2 regions of the Oceanobacillus sp. GQ8 genome follow, and region 2 is predicted to be linked to the other one. Evidence: a T-box and tRNA genes for the amino acid it is inferred to sense, from the RefSeq annotation. Region 2 holds a T-box; the other holds one or more tRNA genes.
The links. The T-box of region 2 lies ahead of thrS (threonine--tRNA ligase). A T-box ahead of a tRNA ligase gene usually reads a tRNA of that ligase, here a tRNA-Thr.

Region 1 (11,069 bases), on a different contig from region 2:
TTTGCAGATAAAGTTCTAATTGGACCAGCTGAAACGGCATTAACACGGATTCCATACTTCCCAACGTCTTCTGCTAAGTAACGCATGCTTGCTTCTAAGGAAGCTTTGGCAACACCCATCACATTGTAATTTTGGATTACTCTTTCTGCTCCAAGATAGGTCTGTGTAACAATGCTACCACCCTCTGTCATAAGTGGTTTAGCAGCTTTTGTTACAGCCACTAGAGAAAATGCACTAATTTCCTGTGCTAGTAAGAAACCGTCGCGTGATGTATCAGCATACTCGCCCTTAAGCTCCTCACGCTTGGCGAATGCTACGGAATGAACCACGCCGTGAATGACGCCAACTTTCTCCTTTATCTCATCAAATGCACCTGTAATACTTTCATCACTCGCAACATCGCATGATACAATTAATTTTGGCTCTATACTATTTTTTTCTAATAACTTTGTTAGTTTTTGATAAGAACGTTCCTGTCTGTTAGTAAAAATCAGGTTTGCTCCTGCGTTATGTAATGACTTTGTTATTCCCCAGGCAATACTTCGTTCGCTTGCAACACCCATGACGACTACATTCTTGCCTTGCATTAAATTAGACATAAAAAATACCTCCATTATAATGATCTTCTATATTATAACCTAATTGAATTACAATTAGAAAGTATGTTGAGTAACTCTAGCGGTTAAAAACAAGATAGTTCTTTAGAACGTTTTGTTGGAAATGGATTAAATCCAACTATTAATTTTGCTAAATATGTCGGCTAGAACGGCGTTGTTTCAACATATTTTGAAGCAAGTGAAAAAAAGATAAAAAAATTGTATTTTCCTCTTTACAAAGTGTAAGGAAAAAGCTATAATAAAATTCGTTGGTTTGAGAGATATGTAACAAATTGTCGATTTACTTTTAAATCACGATCTTAATTTATTTCTATGGCCCGTTGGTCAAGCGGTTAAGACACCGCCCTTTCACGGCGGTAACACGGGTTCGAATCCCGTACGGGTCACCAAATTTTATTGAACCATGACTTGATGGAGGATTAGCTCAGCTGGGAGAGCACCTGCCTTACAAGCAGGGGGTCGCAGGTTCGAGCCCTGCATCCTCCACCATTATTATGCCCTGGTATACATGGTGAGATAAATTCCTATGCCGGCCTAGCTCAACTGGTAGAGCAACTGACTTGTAATCAGTAGGTTGGGGGTTCAAGTCCTCTGGCCGGCACCATTTTTTCTTTTTATGTATAATAATTAATTTATAGTTAACAATACGGAGGGGTAGCGAAGTGGCTAAACGCGGCGGACTGTAAATCCGCTCCCTCAGGGTTCGGCAGTTCGAATCTGCCCCCCTCCACCATTTTTATATTGTTGGGCTATAGCCAAGCGGTAAGGCATCGGGTTTTGATCCCGTGTATCCCAGGTTCGAATCCTGGTAGCCCAGCCATTTTTTTATTTTAAGGCCTTTTTTTTTGGAAACGAGCCATTAGCTCAGTTGGTAGAGCATCTGACTTTTAATCAGAGGGTCGAAGGTTCGAATCCTTCATGGCTCATCATTTTATTTAACGATAGTGAACAACATAAATATGGTAATTGTAGATAAACAGGGTCGTTTTTATTGTTAAACAACCTTGTTTATTTGCATTTTACCACGTTTTTTTACATAATAGTTACAGTGATTTTATTTAAGGAAATATAGATGCCAAACGTGTTATAATAAGTTAGATTTAAGACTTTATTAACAAAATTGATACGAAGTTTATATATATAATTATTGTATACAAAAGGATGAAGACGTATGAAAACTTCCCGGATCCCAGGCTTCTACAATAAGACGGTTGCAGAACGTAGAGAGTTATTACAAGATGCCCAACAATTTTCTGCGAATGACTCAGCAGCTTTCAATGAACCGCTCTCTACTGAAACCGCAGATAAAATGATTGAAAATGTGATTGGAACATACCCTCTTCCTTTAGGAGTAGGATTGAACTTCTTAATAAATGGGAAAGAATATGTAGTACCAATGGCTATTGAAGAACCATCTGTGGTAGCGTCAGCCAGTTATATTGCTAAGATTGTTCGAGAAGCCGGTGGATTCACTACGGAAGCCACGGAAAGAGTGATGATCGGGCAAATTCAAGTAGTGGGTGCTCCTGATTTGGACGCTGCTAAGGCATCCTTACTAGGGGAAAAGGACTCACTTATTGAGGATGCTAACGCTGCTTATCCAAGCCTGGTTGCTAGAGGCGGGGGAGCTGAGGATCTGGAAGTAAGGATCTTAAACGAAGCGTCTGATTCGGCTTATGGTAAAATGCTCGTTGTGCATTTGTATGTAAATACATGTGACGCAATGGGCGCGAATATAATTAATACTATGGTGGAGTCATTAGCACCTACTGTCGAGACGTTAACAAACGGGAAGGTTTACTTAAGAATTCTTTCTAATTATGCAGATAGATGTCTTGCGCGGGCACGCTGTGTCATTCCTGCCAATTTACTTCAATCAGGTGACTTTTCTGGTGAAGAAGTACGGGATGGTGTTGTGCATGCATACGAATTTGCAGCATCAGACCCTTATCGTGCGGTCACGCATAATAAAGGAATTATGAATGGAATTGATCCTATCGTCATTGCTACGGGAAATGATTGGCGTGCAGTTGAGGCTGGGGCACATGCCTATGCAGCAAGAACAGGACAATATAGTTCCATGACTACATGGTCTACGGACAGTGAGGGAAACCTAGTTGGTGAACTAGAATTGCCTATGTCAGTCGGAACTGTAGGTGGCGCTATACGTGTGCATCCTATTGCAAAGGTAGCGCAAAATATATTGAATGTGGAATCAGCACAAGAATTGGCTCAGGTCATTGTTGCCGTTGGATTAGCGCAAAACCTTGGAGCGCTTAAAGCGTTAGTAACAGATGGTATTCAAAAAGGACATATGGCATTACATTCTCGCTCTGTTGCAATAGCGGCAGGGGCTTCTGGGGAGATGATTGATATCGTTGCAGGAAAGTTAGTGGAACTAAACGAAATCCGTGTCGGAAAAGCTAAAGAATTGGTGGAACAAATTAAAAAATGAGTGCAGAAAAAGCTACAACTACAGAACAAACAGCTATAGGAATAGCTCATAGTAAACTGATTCTAATTGGGGAGCATGCAGTTGTACACGGACAACCCGCTATCGCTATCCCGTTTCCTTTGGTAGGTGTAGAATCTATAGTAGAACACGAGCCAGGGCCGGTCGTGATTGATAGCACGTTTTATCATGGACCCCTGGATTTAGCTCCTGAATCCTTGCAAGGAATTGCCAGTTGTATTAGTGGAACCCTTGAATACCTTGAAATGCCGGAAGCGGATCTGTTAATTCGGATTAAATCCTCGGTCCCTCCTGGAAAAGGACTTGGTTCTAGTGCATCTGTCGCGATCTCTGTTATTCGATCATTATTCGCATATGCAAGTATTGATCACACAGATGAGGAGCTTCTTAAGCTTGCAAACATTGCAGAAACGTTTGCGCACGGAGCGCCTAGTGGCATTGATACGTTAACGATTACTTCTGAATTACCTGTATGGTATGAAAAGGATAATCCTACAGAGTTCATTGAGTTAAATGATGATTTTCATTTCGTTGTTGCTGATTCAGGCAGCATTGGAGATACAAGAATGGCAGTAGAATCTGTAGCGCATTTACTTCGCGTGGCTCCTCGTAAAATCCAACGGAAGCTTGACCGCATCGGAGAGTTAACCCATCAGGCTAAGGATGCGCTGGAGAAAAGAGGGAAGCATTTGCTTGGTCAAATGCTGAACGAGGCACAGAAAGAGTTAGAAGCCTTAGGAGTTAGTACTACAGGATTAAACAAGCTTATTGAATTTGCACGTGAAGAAGGTGCTCTTGGAGCGAAGTTGACAGGCGGCGGTAACGGCGGTTGTATTATTGCTCTTGCTCAAAATGAAGTACATTCAAGATTGCTTGCTGAGAAATTAAGAAAATTTGGTGCACATGCTGTATGGCCATTCGTGCTCAAAAGGCACCATAAGAAATAGTAAAAAAGGGGACTATTATGAAGGCAACAGCTAAAGCACATACAAATATTGCCTTGATTAAATATTGGGGAAAACGAAACGAATCCATTATACTACCAACCAACAGCTCACTCTCTTTAACGCTGGATGGCTTTTTTACCACTACAACCGTACATTTTTCGGAGGAGTATACCCAAGACAAATTCATTTTAAATGAACGTGCTGTGGAAGGGGAGCAATATAGACGTGTATCTGGATTTCTTGACCTTATTCGACAACAGGCAGGGAAGTCTTTGTATGCAGCGGTCGATTCTACAAATGAAGTTCCGACAGCTGCAGGATTTGCTTCATCTGCCTCTGGTTTTGCTGCATTGGCAGCGGCTGGTACAAAGGCGATTGGGCTAAACATGTCAGATCGAGAACTTTCCGCATTGACTCGACAAGGCTCAGGCTCAGCCTGCCGTTCCATCTATGGAGGGTTTGCCGAATGGGAAATGGGTGCAGAGGAAGATGGAAGTGATTCCTTTGCGGTTCCTATCGCCCCAGCAGAGCACTGGGATCTGCGAGTTGCAGCAGTTGTTTTGTCATCTACAGCGAAAAAAGTTTCGAGTCGGGCTGGAATGAAACGCACTGTAGAAACTTCCCCATTTTATCAGGGCTGGCTTAATAGCATTCCTACTGATATGAGCCAGATTAAAGAAGGAATTAAAGAACGGGACTTTCAAAAGGTGGGAGAAGTGGCTGAGGCAAACTGTCTAAAAATGCACGCGACCACACTTGGTGCTAACCCGCCATTTACATATTGGCATGATACGACAATGACTGTCATGCAAACGGTGAGAGATTTGCGCGAAAAAGGGATACCTGCCTATTTTACAATTGATGCAGGACCTAACGTGAAAGTATTATACTTACCGGAAAACGAGGAAGTAATTGAAAATACACTCCGAAACATTCCAGGTGTTGCCGATATTCGATTAAGCCGACCTGGGCAGGGAGTAACCTATCTGTAAGGGATGAAATCCATTGCCACATTCACCGATGACAATAAAGGTACCTGGGAAGTTAATGATAGCGGGCGAATTTGCCGTTTTGGAACCATATCACCAATTAGTGGTAATGGCGGTTAATCGTTATGTATATACCACCATTGAAGAGAGCGAGCAGAATCGTGTGTCACTTCATGACTTTCAATTGGAGGACCTTAAATGGGACTTCGAAAAAGGGAGCCTTATAATACATACGGATAATCCAAAAACAGTATTTGTACAAGAGGCCATGCGTATTGCAATGGCCTATCTTCATGAGCAGAATATTAAGCCTGGGTCTTTTGCCATTTCGGTTAAAAGTGAGCTAGATGATGCCTCCGGTTTAAAATATGGCTTGGGTTCAAGCGCTGCGGTCGTAACCTCTGTTATTACTGCTATTTTAAAAAAATATTTACCTACATATAAACAGGAACTATTGTTTAAGCTTTCAGCACTGGCACATGTGAATGTTCAAGGAAATGGTTCTGGAGCGGATGTTGCTGCCTCAGCATATGGGGGCTTTTTACAATATGTATCATTTCAGGCAGATTGGCTTAAAGATGCATATAAACAAACGAGCAATTTAAGTGAATTGGTAGAACAGGATTGGAAGTATCTTTCGCTAAAGCCAGTAGGCATGCCCGACACAGTATACGTCTGTGTGGGATGGACTGGAAAACCCGCTTCCACTGCCAAACTGGTAGATGAGTTGATGTTGCTTAAAGACAGCAACCCCAACGCTTACCAAGACTTTCTCGATGCTAGTGAAAAAGCAGTATCTACGTTTCTAAAAGGCATGGAACAAGAAGATGTTGTCTTATTGTTAGCGGGTGTAAAACAAAACAGAACAGCACTATCCGAGGTTGGAAGACAGGCAAACATAGCCATTGAAACACCTTTGCTTCGCACCTTGTGTGATTTAGCGGAGGAACATGGCGGTGCAGGTAAATCGTCAGGAGCCGGAGGTGGCGATTGCGGAATTGCGTTCATGCCATCAGAGGAAAAAGCCGATGAACTAATGAAGGCATGGGAAAAAGCAGGCATTACGCCATTGTCCATTAAGCCTTCCACGGTTGGAGCGAGTATAAGCGATTCCTAAGACAGCTACATTTGATGTAGTTGTTTTTTTGTCGTTCATTAGAATAGGTGTTATAGCCTTCCAATCAACCACTCCGCACTCTCAATCGACCTCAAATGCTACCCAATCAACCACTCTACACACTAACCATCCCACTTTAACCTAAATTTTCTGTATATATATTCATGCAAATGTGGAGTTGAGTCATCCCTTGGTTTTTGGCTACAATAGAGATAGAGGAGGCGCTTACATGAAAAAAGATATTTCAATTATTGGGGTTCCTATGGATCTTGGGCAAAGTCGACGTGGGGTTGATATGGGACCGAGTGCTCTGCGCTATGCTGGCGCAATTGAAAAGCTGGATGAACTGGATATAAAGGTACATGATTTAGGGGATATTCCAATAAATAGGCCATCCATGGAGCAAGCCATAAATGCGGAGAACAATTTAAAAAATCTCGATCAAGTAATTGAAGCAAATGAAAAGCTTTCCGAGATGGTAGATAAAGAAATCCAAACTGGTAATTTCCCGTTAGTATTCGGTGGAGACCATAGTATTGCAATTGGCAGTCTTGCTGGAATATCAAAGCATTATGAGAACCTAGGGGTTATTTGGTACGATGCACACGGTGATTTGAATTCAGAAGATACTTCGCCATCAGGGAATATCCATGGCATGCCGCTTGCTGTCAGCCTAGGTATTGGCCACGATAGGTTAACCAATATTGCTGCATACACACCTAAGATAAAACCAGAGAACATTGTCATCATTGGGGCAAGGTCACTGGACCCTGGTGAAAAGGCACTAATAAAAGAAAAAGGGATTAAGGTGTTTTCGATGCATGAGATCGATCGCATGGGTATGCCTGCCGTTATGGAAGAAGCAATACAATACTTAAAAGAAAAAACAGATGGAGTGCATCTAAGCCTTGATTTGGATGGACTGGATCCTTCAGAGGCTCCTGGAGTCGGAACACCTGTGATTGGTGGATTGTCCTATAGGGAGAGTCATTTGGCAATGGAAATGCTCGCAGAAGCGGAATGCATCACTTCAGCGGAATTTGTCGAGGTTAATCCGATCTTGGATGAGAAAAATAAAACAGCCACCACAGCTGTCGCATTGATGGGTTCCTTGTTTGGTGAAAAATTAAAGTAAAACAAAAAAAGACATTTAATGCCCTTAGGGGTGTTAATGTCTTTTTCAATTTATGATTAACATCTTGATGTATATAGTGACCATACTTACAATTATTTGTTGTTTTGATATTCGTTAATTAGTTGGTCTAATTTTACACTGGAGGTTACAACAGCTTCTGAGGTTAAGGCGTGAGACCTGCTTAATGTAAGCATTTCTTCGCGACATTGTTCAATTTTTTGTAAAAGTGTTGAATTACTCACAAAACTTTCCTCCTATTTAGTATAATATATAGTAAGAAACTACCCATCTTCTTAGAACGATAAACCTAAAAAGTTTTTTTATTTTTTATGAAACCTTTTCTACATAGTAAACGTATGATAAATACCGCATGATTGGCGGAGGTACTTGTATGGAACAATTTATAAGAGAGAAAATAAAAAAAGTGAAAAAAGGGGACCAATCCGCCTTTGAGGATATCGTCTCATTTTTTCAAAGCAAAATCTATCAGCATTGCTATCGAATGCTTGGTAATGCACACGAGGCGGAGGATATAGCACAGGAAGCTTTTATTCGGGCATATGTTAACATCCATTCTTTTGATGAAAAACGGAAATTTTCCACTTGGCTCTATCGAATTGCAACAAATCTAACGATTGACCGCATTCGTAAACGGAAGCCGGATTATTATCTAGATGCGGAGATTAAAGGAACGGAAGGGTTAAATATGTACTCACAGATGGCTGATGAAGGCCGTTTGCCTGGCGAAGAAGTGGAGAGTATGGAATTACAGCGCTATATACATCAAGAGATTTCAGAGCTTCCTCCGAAATATCGCAGTATAATTATGTTGCGTTATTTGGAAGAATTCTCCCTACAAGAAATTAGCGATATTCTGGATATTCCATTAGGAACCGTGAAGACCCGGATCCATCGAGGGAGAGAAGCTTTACGGAAAAGGCTTCGTCACGTGTAAAGGAGTGTGATTCACTTGGATTGTAATCATGTAGTCTCCAAACTGATGCATCAGTATTTGGACGGCGATTTATCCAACGAAGAAGAAAAGAAACTGCGTCTTCATCTGGAAGAATGTGAAGACTGTCAGAAGCATTTTCGTGAGTTGAAGCGGACGATCACACTGCTTCAAAGTACGGAACATATAGAAGCGCCTGCTAATTTTACTGCTAATGTAATGAAAAAACTTCCAACTGAGAAAAAGCGTCTGAAATACGGACGTTGGTTCAAAGCGCATCCCATTATTACTGCAGCTGCCATATTTCTAGTTTTTATGATGAGCGGTATTTTTTCATCATGGAATCAGGATAGTGAGTTAGTTGTTTCCAAACAGGAAAACCTTGTTATTGAAGGGGATACGGTGATTGTGCCTGAAGATGTAACAGTAGAAGGGGACCTGTTAGTGAAAAATGGTAATCTTGTGATTAAGGGAACCATTGATGGAAATGTTACCCTCATTAATGGCAAGCTTATTGAAAACCCCATTGAAAGTGAAGGGTTAATGGCATCTGTTGGGAATGTAAATGGGGAATTAAAGCATGTAGATCAGGTCTTCGAATGGATTTGGTATAATTTAAAAAACTTTTTTAGAAGTATCTTTGCATTTTAAATCATTATATCGATCTCAAGTCTTTAAAAAAAGGACTTGGGATTTTTTATTTGTTAAAATACGTCCCTTGAAAAATGAATTCCCAAGATTTTACCCTAATTATCGTTTTATCTTTCTACACATGTCTGAAGGCAAAATATGTTATAATAGTTAACGTTACTATCTATAGAACGGTGGAACGAAAATGATGTGCAAAAGGATGGATACATATGCTTGATGGGGGATTCGATCTTTTACAGCTCCTGAGAATTGGCGTGGACATTGCTCTTGTCTGGTATATTTTATACAAACTGATCATGTTAATCAGAGGCACCAAGGCAATCCAGCTATTAAAAGGGATCGCTGTTGTTTTGGCTGTCTGGTTATTGAGTATCGTATTGGAACTACAGACAATCCAATGGATAACCAACCAGGCGATCAGGTGGGGGCTTATTGTAATTATAATCCTGTTCCAGCCTGAGCTACGCCGAGCGTTGGAGCAATTAGGACGTGGAAACATATTTGGGCGTGGGTCCCGGTCAGAAGAAGAGATTATTGAACAGAATATTGATGCGATTATTCAATCCTGTGTTTACATGGCAAAACGCCGTATTGGTGCCCTTATCTCGATTGAACGAGAGACAGGTATTGGTGATTATGCAGAAACGGGTATTCCAATTGGCGGTAAGCTGACACATCAACTGTTAACCAATATCTTCACCCCAAATACCCCATTACATGACGGAGCGGTCATTATTAAATCCGAAGAAATTGTTGCGGCAGCCTGTTATCTCCCATTATCCGAAAGTCCTTTTATATCTAAGGAATTGGGGACAAGGCATAGAGCGGCAATGGGAATTAGTGAAGTTACCGATGCGCTAACCATTGTTGTATCAGAGGAGACAGGAAATATCTCTTGTACGAAAAATGGCGAACTTCACAGAGAACTTGAGGCGGAAGAGCTACGTACTATGCTGAAAGATAATTTATCCATAAATCTGAAAACCTCTGAGAAGAAGTCTTGGAAATGGAGGGGGAGAAAGAATGGATAACTGGTTCAGAAGTAAATGGTTTGTTCGTGTTATAGCTCTGGCATTAGCAGTTTTGCTTTATATCTTTGTTAATGTTGAAACAAATCGGCCTACAGCATCAGATTCTACTTTCCCAAGTCAATCAGATGATGCTCAGACAATAAGTGATGTACCAGTTGAAATAGAGATAGATTCAGAAAAATATGTAGTAAGCGGTGTACCAGAAAGTGTGAAAGTTACCATGGAGGGATCACCAGGTATTTTAACTCCAGTTCTTACCAATCGTAATTTTAAAGTTTTTGTTGATTTGGAAGGGTATGAAGCGGGAGAACATAGGGTAGAACTTCAACATACGATTTCTTCTGATATAGATGCCTATATTGAACCGAAACAAATTGACGTCGTTATAGAAGAAAAAGCAACAGAAGAATTTGAGGTAGCTGTAGACTTCTTAAATGAAGGGAAACTTGCTGAAGGTTATGAGCTTGGTGATTATGAAGTAGAACCAGGTACGGTCACCATCACAAGTGCTAAAAGTGTCATTGACCGAATCGGTATTGTGAAGGTTTATGTGGATTTAGCAGGGCTTGATCGTTCGATAGACAGAAGGGAAGTACCTGTAAACGTATATGATAGTCAAGGTAATCCATTGAGTGTAAACGTACAACCGGAAAATGTGGTTGTATCAGCAGACATTCACAATCCAAGTAAGACTGTTCCACTAAGTGTTGAAACAAATGGGGAACTACCTGAGGGCTATTCCCTTACATCAATTTCTGCTAATGTAGAAGAAGTTGAAGTGTTTGCTAGAAGTAGTATTCTCGAAAACATTGAGACAATTAATACAGAGGAAATTGATTTATCCGAAATTACAGAGTCAGGCACGATCGAAGCAAATATAGCCTTGCCTGATGGAGCAAGTGCACCAAATAACGAAACGATTGAGGTCTCCGTGGAATTGGAGCAAACTAGAACTTTCGAGTCTTTGCCAATTGAGATTGAAGGATTAGGGGACGAGTTTGAGTCGACGTTCCTTGACCCTGAAAGTGGCGAAATGGATGTAACAATTAGTGGTAGCCAGGAAGACGTAGATGGAATAACTGCAGATGATTTCCGATTTTTCATCGATCTTAGTGACCTGGAGCCAGGAGAACATGAAGTCCCTATCTCAGTAGAAG
Region 2 (11,069 bases):
GGTCCGTAGAAAGCAGCCTCTCCTTCGGCCTCGATGTACTCTACATTCATTTCTTCCATTGTTTCCTTCAGCATGGCTTGTGCTTTTTCCCACATTGCATCATTATCTACATACTTCTCTTTATCCTCTGGGTCACGATAGGATAGACGGAAATAATAATCTTCGATACCAAAGTCTTCATATACTTTTTGTACTAACTCTACTACCCGGATAAATTCATCCTTCAATTGATCAGGACGAGCAAAGATATGGGCATCGTTTAATGTCATCGCACGTACACGCTGCAAACCAGCCAAGGCACCAGACATTTCATAACGGTGCATTGTTCCTAACTCTGCAATCCTTACAGGTAAGTTACGGTAACTATATAGTTGGTTTTTATACACCATCATATGATGTGGACAGTTCATAGGACGTAAAACTAATTCTTCATTATCCATCTCCATTACAGGGAACATGTCATCCTGGTAGTGATCCCAGTGGCCACTTGTTTTATATAGGTCAACACTACCCAGTACTGGGGTGTATACATGGTCATAACCTAAGCGTTCCTCAAGGTCTACAATATAACGTTCAATGTTACGGCGAATAGTAGCACCCTTTGGAAGCCATAGAGGAAGCCCTTGTCCAACTTTTTGTGAAACAGTAAATATCTCAAGCTCTTTGCCTAATTTACGGTGGTCTCGTTCTTTACGTTCTTCCAAAATGCGCAAATACTCATCCACTTGGCTTTGCTTTTCAAAAGCTGTTCCGTAGATACGTTGTAGTTGTTGATTATTACTATCTCCACGCCAATATGCCCCAGAGATGCTTAACAATTTAAATGCCTTTATTTTATTCGTAGATGGAACGTGAATACCGCGACAAAGATCAAAGAATTCACCTTGTTTATAGATTGTCACTTGTTCCTCTTCAGGAATGGCATCAATTAATTCTTGTTTGAGTTGGTCGTCCTTAAACATTTCTTTTGCTTCGTTACGGGATACTTCTATCCTATTAATTTCTAAGCTTTCATCCACAATACGCTTCATTTCTTTTTCGATTTTTGGTAGGTCTTCTGGCGTTACAGAGTGATCCATCTCGATATCATAATAGAATCCCTCTTCAATCACTGGACCTACACCAAAATTAACGTCACCATACAAGCGCTTGATTGCTTGTGCCATCAAATGAGCTGTAGAATGGCGCATTACTTCAATGCCTTCCTCATTTTTATAGGTAACGATTTCTATTTTGCCACCGTGGTAAAGTTCACGTTTTAAATCAACTAGCTCACCATCCAGTTTAATTGCAACTGCCTGCTTTTTTAGTCCACTGGAGATAGAACTTGCAATATCTTCTCCTGTTGTTCCTAATGGAAACTGTTTTTCAGCTCCGTCAGGGAAAATAATTGTTACTGCTTCTGACATTTCTGCTCACTCCTTCTCTACAATTAAAAAGCGCCCATCCCTCTGCCTATTTGCAAAGGGACGAGCGCTGACACGTCGTGGTTCCACCCAAGTTTCCGTAACAATAAATTACGGCTTCATAACATCTTTAACGCAGATCATACGCTGCTATTTACTTCATTTCCACAGCAGGGTTCAAAGGGGGTAATCAGTTGATGGTATAGAGGAAGCTTACAGCCAAGGCTCCCATCTCTGTACTAACTCAGTCCAACAAATCATGTCCTTCTCAAAACCTTTAAGTTGAGATAATTTATAATCAGTATTATATCTGTTGCTATACAGAAATGCAAGCCCTATTTTTGGCGATTGTTTAAGTAAAAACCGAAAGGAAAATTATTGTATGGTTCAAAGTCTACTCTTTCCTGAAAAACATTAATAACTGTTAGAGTTTTTGGCTCTGATGGATGATCTCCATAAATTTTAATTTTCTCTGGAGCCATGGCTACAAGCGGTGCCAAATTAAGTTCATCCTCATCAAGCCCGACAATATATAACGGTTCCTTTTGCATGAGCAAGTGTAGTTCCATTTTAGACAACCTTTTTCCATTCTGCTTAAAAAAGGAAAAGGGATCGCCCTGTAAAATATGAATAATTTTAAAGCTAGGCTCTTTTTTAGCAATGTATTCACGGAGCAAATAAACAAACTCTTGATGGTCCTCTTCCCGTTTGAACTCATCTATTGCCAATCCTACATAATGAACTAGCTTGTCTTTAAAAGCGTTTAAGCGAAACTTTACAATAGAGTCATAATGTACCGTAGGCGTATTTTTTATATTTGCCATAAATAGCGACATTAAGAGTTGCCTAGGATCTTTGTCTTTTCTGACACGTTGACTGTCCTCATCTTCCCCTGCAAATATCCATTGTGTTAATTCAAGTATTTTTTCCATTTCATCTTGGTTTGTATAATAATAATATTCTTCAATAATGGCGTTTATCATTGCTGTTAAACGGTGGGTAACAAATACTTCAACCATCGCCTTCGAAATGGCATCAAATAGTTCATTTGACTTTATCTCTTTTTCAAATAATATATGATTCCCCCAATCTTTATTGGTTTTCCAGTGTAACTCGATTCCCTTATTGTAGCGAAATAGCAGTTCACAGAATCGGATTACTTCTTTATCTGACTCAAAATATACTTCAAGCAATCATCATCACCCTCACCCAACACCAAACTGTTACATTATATGGACGAGGAGAGCAAAAAATGAATAAACAACTGAAACTAGTCAATATAGTAAATAAAAAGAAAAAACTGGTAACAGAGTTCCTAAACTCTATCACCAGCTTTTTTAAAAAGGAAAATGGAGACCTTCTTGTTAACCTACCTAGTTTCAAGCACAAACAAGCTAGGATTCTCTTCGGTTTCCTCCAGCAATGCGCACTTCTTTGCTTACTTGTTTTATTCGTTCCATAATTCTACCTGCCTTCACTTCCTCTACGCCCCCACGTGTTGTAGCCAAATGACCCTCTAACTGATCCATACTGTAGTTGGATGTGAAAAACACCGGCAGTCCCTCCATCATGCGATATTGCAAAATAGATCCAAGAATTTCATCACGGAACCAAGCTGAATGAAGTTCTGCTCCAATATCGTCAAGCATTAAGACGTCTGCCTTTTTAAAGTAATCGATTTTATCATTAATCGAGTCATCCTTAAAAGAAGCTTTTATTTCCCTTACGAACTCCGGCATATAAATTAAAGTCGAGGAAATGTTTTTCTCCTTCAACAGATTTGCTAAAGCACCAAGAAAATACGTTTTTCCTACGCCAAATGGCCCGTAAAAGTAGATTCCCTTTTTAGGTAACCCTTCTTTAACCTGTCCCACAAAATGTAAAAGCTGCCTAACAGCCTCACTTCGCTCGGGATCACTGTCAATATCAGCGATTGTTGCCCGCATGATTTCCTTAGGCATAAATAGACTTTTAATTAGTTTATGCTGCTTTTGCTGCCTCTCATAATCAACTCTACTATGGCATTTTTCATAGGAAAGATGAATTTCGTTATCTTCCACGTGTAGAATTGGCGAATAGCCCTGGAGCATATTCTGGCAACTACCAAAAGACTTACAACGATCACATTGTTTTGACTGTGTCTTATACTCGTAGAGCTTTATTAAACTCTTATTAATCTCGTTCTTTTTTAATTCGGGATGTGCAGCTAAAAATTCCTTTATTTCCGGATCAGCTAATACTTCCTGTCTAGTACGGTTATAGTTTTCCTGGAAATTTTCATTTTGCTCCATCCAGCGTTTTAATTCAGATTGTACTGGTTTCATCTCAATCATCCTTGCAAATGATTATTTTTATTTATTTTCACCTGAAAATTGGCGTAGCAATGCCTCAATTTCCTGTTGTTCTTTTTCTTTATCTATATTTTGTTCCTTCGCAGTGGAGGGTTGCTTTTTCTTCCGCTCCTTGAACCAATCCGGAATAATTTCTTTCGAGGCCGGTTTTCTATAGCCCGAGGTAGCTTGGTTGCCTTTTTGGAAATTCTTTGTTTCTCTCTTCGCAAAAGCCATCGCTTCCTTCGCAGTCTTTAAATTGGCTCGCGACCAATGGCTGGCTATTTTCCCCAAGTAGGCTTTGGATAGCTTCATATTAGTTTGGAGTAGCACATAATGAATTAATACATTCATGACTGGAGAAGGAAGTCCTTGTGTTGTCATAACCTCTCTGATGACTTTCATATCCTGATCAGAAGCATGGTTACCGCTTGATAGATCCTCTAATAACTGTTTGGGAGAGATCTTTTCAAGTTCCATAACTAATTGATCTTCCTTCGTCACCACTTCTTGAGATGGTATCTGTGTTGGGCTCGATTGTTTTTCGGTTAGCTGTATATCTGTTTCTTTGTACTTTGATTTAAATAAATCATGGCACGCTGTTTTAAATTCTTCAGAGTGAAGCACATTGTCCTCTGTAAGTGCCCACAAAAGGGACTTTTCTATTTCAAATGTTTCCAAATCATATAATTGCATCATTTGAATAATTAATCGTTTATTCTCACCAGTCAAAACACGCTGTGCTGGGATCATGCGTTGCTTAAGCATCTGTTCCATCCAAGTAAAATCAAATACTGCTTCACTTGAAGCCGTTTCCTCGTCCTGCTTCACCTGATTGGCCGGAGCTTGTGGCTGAAAGGTTTGAAACACTTCATTGAAGGAAGCCGTTATATTTGACCCTTTAGTGACGGGTTGTTTCGTATAATGTTCCTGTAATAGTTCAAATTTATCCTTGCCGATGTGATGGTATAGTAATTGTGTAAGCATACCATCTAAGAAAAAGCTTTTTGCAGAGAACGGACTTTGGATTTCATACGTATAATAGTTTTGCATTTCGCCCTTATTCTCGTACGTTTTTAACAGACCAATCCCCTCTAGCTTTAATCGCGCCTGGTAAATTTCATCAAGAGGGAGATTTAAATAATTCATTAATGTATGATGTGTCTGCGGTGAATCTTCCTTTTGTAATTCTACTTCATGCAATAATGTCAAATACAATGTAACAGCCTGAATTCCGATCAGCGGCTGATACAAATGGGTCAATGATTTTGCATAGTCGACAGGTAAAGATGATTTCACCACCACATAATAGCCTTCAATAGGTAAAATTTTACCAATAAAATTCATCGTGATTAACCCTTTCGCTTAACCCAATTTACTACGGTTTAGAACGTGTACTGTCATTTTTATCTGTTTTAATGAGATCTTTTAACTCATCAAAAAACACACTAATATCCTTAAACTGACGATAAACAGATGCAAAGCGAACATATGCCACTTCATCTACTTCAGAAAGCCTGTCCATCACCATTTCTCCAATTTCGTTGCTATCAATTTCAGACATGCCGGTGTTTCGCAGTTCTTTCTCAACATCTATCGCTACCGCTTCAATTTTCTCAAGCGGAACGGGCCGTTTTTCACATGCCTTTATTAAGCCACGAATAAGCTTTTCTCTGCTGTATTCCTGCCTAGTTCCATCCTTTTTCACAATGATTAACGGAACTTCCTCAATTCTTTCAAAGGTAGTAAAACGAAAACCACAGGCTTCACACTCTCTTCGTCTTCGAATGGAACGGCCTTCTTCTATTGGTCGCGAATCCAATACTTTTGTACTTTTATATTGGCAATTGGAGCATCTCATGTCGTGGCGTCCCCCCTTTATGTCTTTTCATGAAGGAAATCTATTTTTTATCCGTAATTAGCTGCAAGTGTTTGTTTAGTTCATTGTATAATGTTTTGATTAACTTTGAACTATAGCCCAAATCGAACGGTAAGGCTGACTCTGTAGTAACCGAGAAATCAATGGCTGTCTGATATGGCCTAACCATAATAACGGTCGCTACAACAAATGCCTTTTTCCCCTTTTTTACATACATGCTGATTTCGCCATGTTCTGCTGAAACAGCGTTTAATTCATAGGATGGTGAATTTTTAATGATCTCTTCAAGGGCACGTAATCCCTTGTCTTTTGATGTTTTATAGTAATGTGTGTTAAGTGACTCGTCCCAGTGATTTTCCTTTGTTTCCGCATGATTACTTAAATATTTTCCAATCGTATTGCGAACACCCATATCGCACACCTCATCATGAATATATTCTCAAACTTAAATATAAGGATTCTGATCGCTATGTAATAGATACATCTTTAGTAGATTACTATTAATCTTAACATGTTTCAGGGAATTCCTCTAGACTGAACATCATAAGAGTGGCTATACTCAGGGGAAAATAAAAGGTTGACTAGTTAGCAGTGTTTGATCACTGAATTAGTCAACCTGTTCTTATATTATAATACGCTTTGGAATTTTCCTGCTTTTACCGGTCCCATACCACGTGGAACTTCAACTTTTTCGAAAGTTTTTGACTCTAGCGCTTCAGCAATATAAGTTGCTGCGACATTTGGATCAATAATGTCTCCGCAAGTATATACATCAATGCTCGCATAGCCATGTTCCGGAAAGCTGTGGATGGTTAAATGTGATTCTGATATGATAACCACACCGCTCACACCGTGTGGTGCAAACTTGTGAAATGCTACCTCTCGAATCTCTGCACCAGCTTTAAGTGCTGCATCCACAAAAATTCGTTCTATCAATCCCATATCATTTAATTTATCAATATTACAATCCCATAATTCGGCAATAACGTGTCTTCCCATTGTATCCATATAAATCCCCCTTATTTATGGTGATCCTCCTGATTTCTAACACCGCCACGGGGGAAAGTTAGTCCGATGAGGTCCTAACCCTTTAAGCGGATAAACCATTTAATCAGGAAGTACAACGAAAAGTATATATGTTTTCTGCGCGATTTGCAACACGTTTTTTTCGAAATAGGGAAGATCGAAAATTGATGTTCTTATGACAATTTTTCACTCTTTTCTAATACTTCTATTGTATCTTTTTATCTATTGCCGTACTGGTTGCCCCCGAAAATTACAGCTTGAAAGCAATTTACGATACTACTGCAGAAGTGCGATACATATATTTCCCCACATATTTTGTAAGGTCACCTACACGTTTTGCATATCCCCACTCATTATCATACCAAGCAAGCACCTTTACTTTGTTCCCTTCCATTACCATGGTAGATAGTCCATCAATGATTGCTGAATAATTTGTAGTGGTGTAATCAATCGAAACGAGTGGTTCTACACTATAATGTAAAATCCTCTTCATACTTCCGGCTGCTTCATCAGCAAAAGCCTTGTTAACCTGCTCTGTTGTAACTTGATGGTTAAGATCTACGACTAAGTCGACTAGCGAGACATTTGGTGTAGGTACTCTTAATGCCATGCCATGCAATTTGCCGTTCAAATGAGGTAAAACCTCACCTAAAGCTTTGGCAGCTCCTGTGGAGGTAGGAATAATCGATTGGGTACACCCTCTTGCGCGTCGAAGATCTTTATGTGGATTATCAATGTTTTTTTGGTCATTTGTAAAAGCATGGACGGTTGTCATCAGGCCATTCTTTATTCCAAAATGGTCATCCAATACTTTTACAACAGGTGCTAAACAATTTGTTGTACAGGAAGCATTGGAAAGAATGTGATCCGTATGGGGGTCATATTCTGTCTCATTCACCCCCATTACAATGGTTCTGTCCAACCCTTTTCCTGGTGCTGTAATAACTACTTTTTTGGCTCCTGCCTCTATATGTTTACCAGCACTTTCTTTTGTTTTGAACTTACCTGTTGCTTCAATAACTATATCAACCCCAAGGCTTTTCCACGGAAGCTTCTCCGGTTCCCTTGAATTTACTATCTTTACTTTCTTTTCATTTACTTGCAATCCTTTTTGAAGCGCTTTCACTTCTTCGGAAAAAATACCGTGTACACTATCATATTTAACTAGGTGCGCCAATGTATCTGCAGAATAGTTAGCATTGACTGCAACCACTTCAATTTCACTATCCAATATCAGTTGGCGAAAAACCATTCTGCCAATTCTTCCAAACCCATTTATCGCGATTTTTGTCTTCCCCATTTAGACAACCTCCCGTTAAGCTATACTTTACTCGAGATATTTCAAAATAAGTATAACACAAAAACGAATTAGTGTGTCTTATTAAAAAGAAAAACCTGACAAAATTGTCAGGTACGGATTTTAGTTTTCAGTAGTTCTGGCTTTCCATTGCTGAAGTAACTGTTCAAGTTGTTCATACGTCTCTTGCTTTGTACCATTATTATCAATCACAGCATCTGCCATTTTTACTTTCTCGGCGATAGGGATCTGTGACTGTATGCGTTGCCTTGCTTCTTGCTCATTATAGCCATTCCGATTCATCAGCCGAGTTAGTTGGACCGATTCTGTCACACTAATAACAAGCGTCTTATCGACAAGATGCGTTAGGTTACTCTCAAACAATAACGGGATATCCAATACAACAGTGGGTACACTTGCTTTTACATAGGAGTCTCTTTTAGCAAGCATCCTTTCACGTACCGCAGGGTGCACGATGTTATTAAGTTTCTCTCGCATCACTTGGTCATTAAATATAATCTCAGCAAGCTTTGCCCGGTCTATGGTTTTATCATCTTGCAAAATACTGTTACCAAACGTCTCCACTATTTTATTGTATGCATCCTCTTGAGGATTTACTACTTCTCTAGAAATTTTGTCTGCATCAATTACCGGTACATTAAGATCATTAAACATGAGAGAAACGGTGCTTTTTCCGCTGGCAATACTTCCAGTAAGTCCAATTATAAGCGTCACTATTCTCTCACCTCAATTATTTTTTTGACAGGTACTGCAAACATGCGTACCACGGCCGCCAACCTTCATCTTCATAATCGGTTTTCCGCATTTTTTACACGGTTTATTTTCTTGTCCATATACAAATAGGGACTGTTGAAACATTCCCATTTGCCCTTGTCCATTTACATAGGAACGAATGGTTGTACCACCTAGTTCAACTGCCTCAGCTAATGTTTCAATAGCTTGTTCCTGAATAGCCTTTACTTCCTTTTTGGTTAGCTTACTAGCTTTTTTTAAAGGATGGACACCAGCTTTATATAATGTTTCATCTACGTAAATATTGCCAAGACCTGTAACGATGGTTTGGTCTAAGAGGGCCGATTTTATTACCCGCTCTGTTTTTTTCAACTTTTGATAGAAGTATTCAAATGTAAACGTAGCATCAAAGGGATCTGGACCTAATTGATTCAACGGTTTATTAAGAAGCTCTTCGCCTCGTTGATATAGATGCATTGTACCAAACTTCCGAACATCGTTATAACGAAGTTCTTCTCCATTCGTAAAACGGAAGATTACGTGAGTATGCTTTTTAACCGCTTCCCCCGGTGGCTCTACACTATATTTCCCTTCCATCCGAAGGTGAGACACCATAACATAATCATCTAGCTGAAAAAGTAAAAACTTTCCCCTTCTTGTTATATCCGAAATCGTCTGTCCAATTAGTAATGTTTGAAATTGCTGCACATCATCTGGTTCTTTTATAATATTTGGCCAGAAGACCTCTACCTGCTCAATTGTTTTATTTAATACAAATTGTTTAAGCGTATTTTTAATCGTTTCTACCTCGGGTAATTCAGGCATGTTTTTCGTCTCTCCTTACTTCGCGTCGAACCAGCTGGAACCGTAAGCATAATCTGCTTTCAACGGAACAATGAGATCCACTGTGTTTTCCATCATTTCCGGCACTATTTCTTTTAACTTGTTTAATTCTTCTTTTGGAGCTTCAATAATTAATTCATCATGGACCTGCAACAGAATACGTGCCTGCAATTTCTCTTCCTGCAGTTTTTCATGCAAGTCAATCATAGCCTTCTTAATAATATCTGCTGCACTACCCTGAATTGGTGTATTCATGGCTGTTCTTTCTGCAAAGCTACGAAGATTAAAATTCCTGCTCGTAATATCCGGTAAATATCTCCTTCGCTTCATTAATGTGGTGACATAACCTTGATGCTTTGCTTCTTGGACAATTTCGTCCATATAAGCCTTAACCCCAGGGTAGCTCTCAAAGTAACGCTCAATAAACTTTTTTGCTTCCTTACGGGTGATACCTAGATTTTGTGATAGTCCGAAGTCACTAATACCATATACAATACCGAAGTTAACCGCTTTGGCCTGTCGCCGCATATTCCCGGTAACCTCGTCTTTTTCTACATGAAATACATCCATTGCCGTTTGTGTATGAATATCGGAATCCTCTTTAAAGGCAGCCACCAATTTCTCATCATTAGCTATATGTGCTAGCACCCTTAATTCAATCTGTGAATAATCGGCTGCAAACATGATCCAATCTTTCTTAGAAGGAATAAAAGCTTGTCTAATTTTCCTGCCTTCTTCCAGCCTAATCGGGATATTTTGCAGGTTAGGATCAATTGAGCTTAAACGGCCTGTTTGTGTTAATGCTTGGTTAAAGCGTGTATGAATTCTATTTGTGTCCTTATTTACTACTTTTAACAATCCTTCGATATAGGTAGACTGAAGCTTACCTAATTGACGGTAAAGAAGTAACTTTGGAATAATTTCATGTTCATGTTCTAGCTTTTCCAATACATCCGCTGCAGTTGAATAGCCTGTCTTCGTTTTCTTCACAACAGGTAACTGTAGCTTTTCAAATAGTATAGGCCCCAACTGCTTAGGTGAGTTAAGATTAAAGGTTTCACCTGCAAGCTCATGTACTTCTTTTTCTAATTCAGCTAGCCTAGATTTCAAATCAATACCCATTTCCTCAAGTCGCTCAACGTCCACCTCAACACCGTAGTGTTCGATCTCACCAAGAATTAAAGCAAGTGGCATCTCTAACTCTGTACATAATTCCTTCTGTTCGTTATCAATCAGCTGCTGATTCATTTTTTCTGTCAAATCAAACAATGCTTTTGTTTTACGAACAACGTGTTCTGCTAATACTGACTGTTCTGGAACCATTTGTTTTGCACCTTTGCCGTAAACTTCCTCATCAAAGAGAACAACTTGTTTTCCCATTCTATTTGCAATAGCAGGGATGTCATGATTATTATCTGATGGATTCAGCAAATAAGAGGCAAGCAGCATATCAAACGTAATTCCTTTTATGTGAATCCCATTTCTAAGGAGTGTTACTAGTGTCTTTTTCGCATCAAATACTGCTTTCTTTTTAC

Region 1: it has a tRNA-Thr gene. The T-box ahead of thrS (threonine--tRNA ligase) is inferred to sense a tRNA for this amino acid. The anticodon was not compared.

The regions. Positions count from the first base shown of each region.
Region 1 is NZ_JCAXEV010000006.1:306,487-317,555, reverse strand. It holds gene fabI (enoyl-ACP reductase FabI) at 1-599, opposite strand, end outside; tRNA gene AC6CHS_RS18745 (tRNA-Glu) at 932-1,006, shown strand; tRNA gene AC6CHS_RS18740 (tRNA-Val) at 1,031-1,106, shown strand; tRNA gene AC6CHS_RS18735 (tRNA-Thr) at 1,146-1,221, shown strand; tRNA gene AC6CHS_RS18730 (tRNA-Tyr) at 1,266-1,350, shown strand; tRNA gene AC6CHS_RS18725 (tRNA-Gln) at 1,363-1,437, shown strand; tRNA gene AC6CHS_RS18720 (tRNA-Lys) at 1,471-1,543, shown strand; gene AC6CHS_RS18715 (hydroxymethylglutaryl-CoA reductase, degradative) at 1,789-3,072, shown strand; gene mvk (mevalonate kinase) at 3,069-4,037, shown strand; gene mvaD (diphosphomevalonate decarboxylase) at 4,055-5,029, shown strand; gene AC6CHS_RS18700 (phosphomevalonate kinase) at 5,043-6,143, shown strand; gene rocF (arginase) at 6,373-7,278, shown strand; gene AC6CHS_RS18690 (aspartyl-phosphate phosphatase Spo0E family protein) at 7,371-7,520, opposite strand; gene sigW (RNA polymerase sigma factor SigW) at 7,670-8,233, shown strand; gene rsiW (anti-sigma-W factor RsiW) at 8,249-8,881, shown strand; gene cdaA (diadenylate cyclase CdaA) at 9,091-9,912, shown strand; gene AC6CHS_RS18670 (CdaR family protein) at 9,905-11,069, shown strand, end outside.
Region 2 is NZ_JCAXEV010000001.1:92,333-103,401, reverse strand. It holds gene thrS (threonine--tRNA ligase) at 1-1,409, opposite strand, end outside; T-box leader at 1,463-1,687, opposite strand; gene ytxC (putative sporulation protein YtxC) at 1,742-2,599, opposite strand; gene dnaI (primosomal protein DnaI) at 2,801-3,730, opposite strand; gene AC6CHS_RS00495 (replication initiation and membrane attachment family protein) at 3,758-5,083, opposite strand; gene nrdR (transcriptional regulator NrdR) at 5,115-5,597, opposite strand; gene AC6CHS_RS00485 (cytosolic protein) at 5,638-6,027, opposite strand; gene speD (adenosylmethionine decarboxylase) at 6,243-6,623, opposite strand; gene AC6CHS_RS00475 (glyceraldehyde-3-phosphate dehydrogenase) at 6,910-7,941, opposite strand; gene coaE (dephospho-CoA kinase) at 8,062-8,673, opposite strand; gene mutM (DNA-formamidopyrimidine glycosylase) at 8,686-9,516, opposite strand; gene polA (DNA polymerase I) at 9,532-11,069, opposite strand, start outside.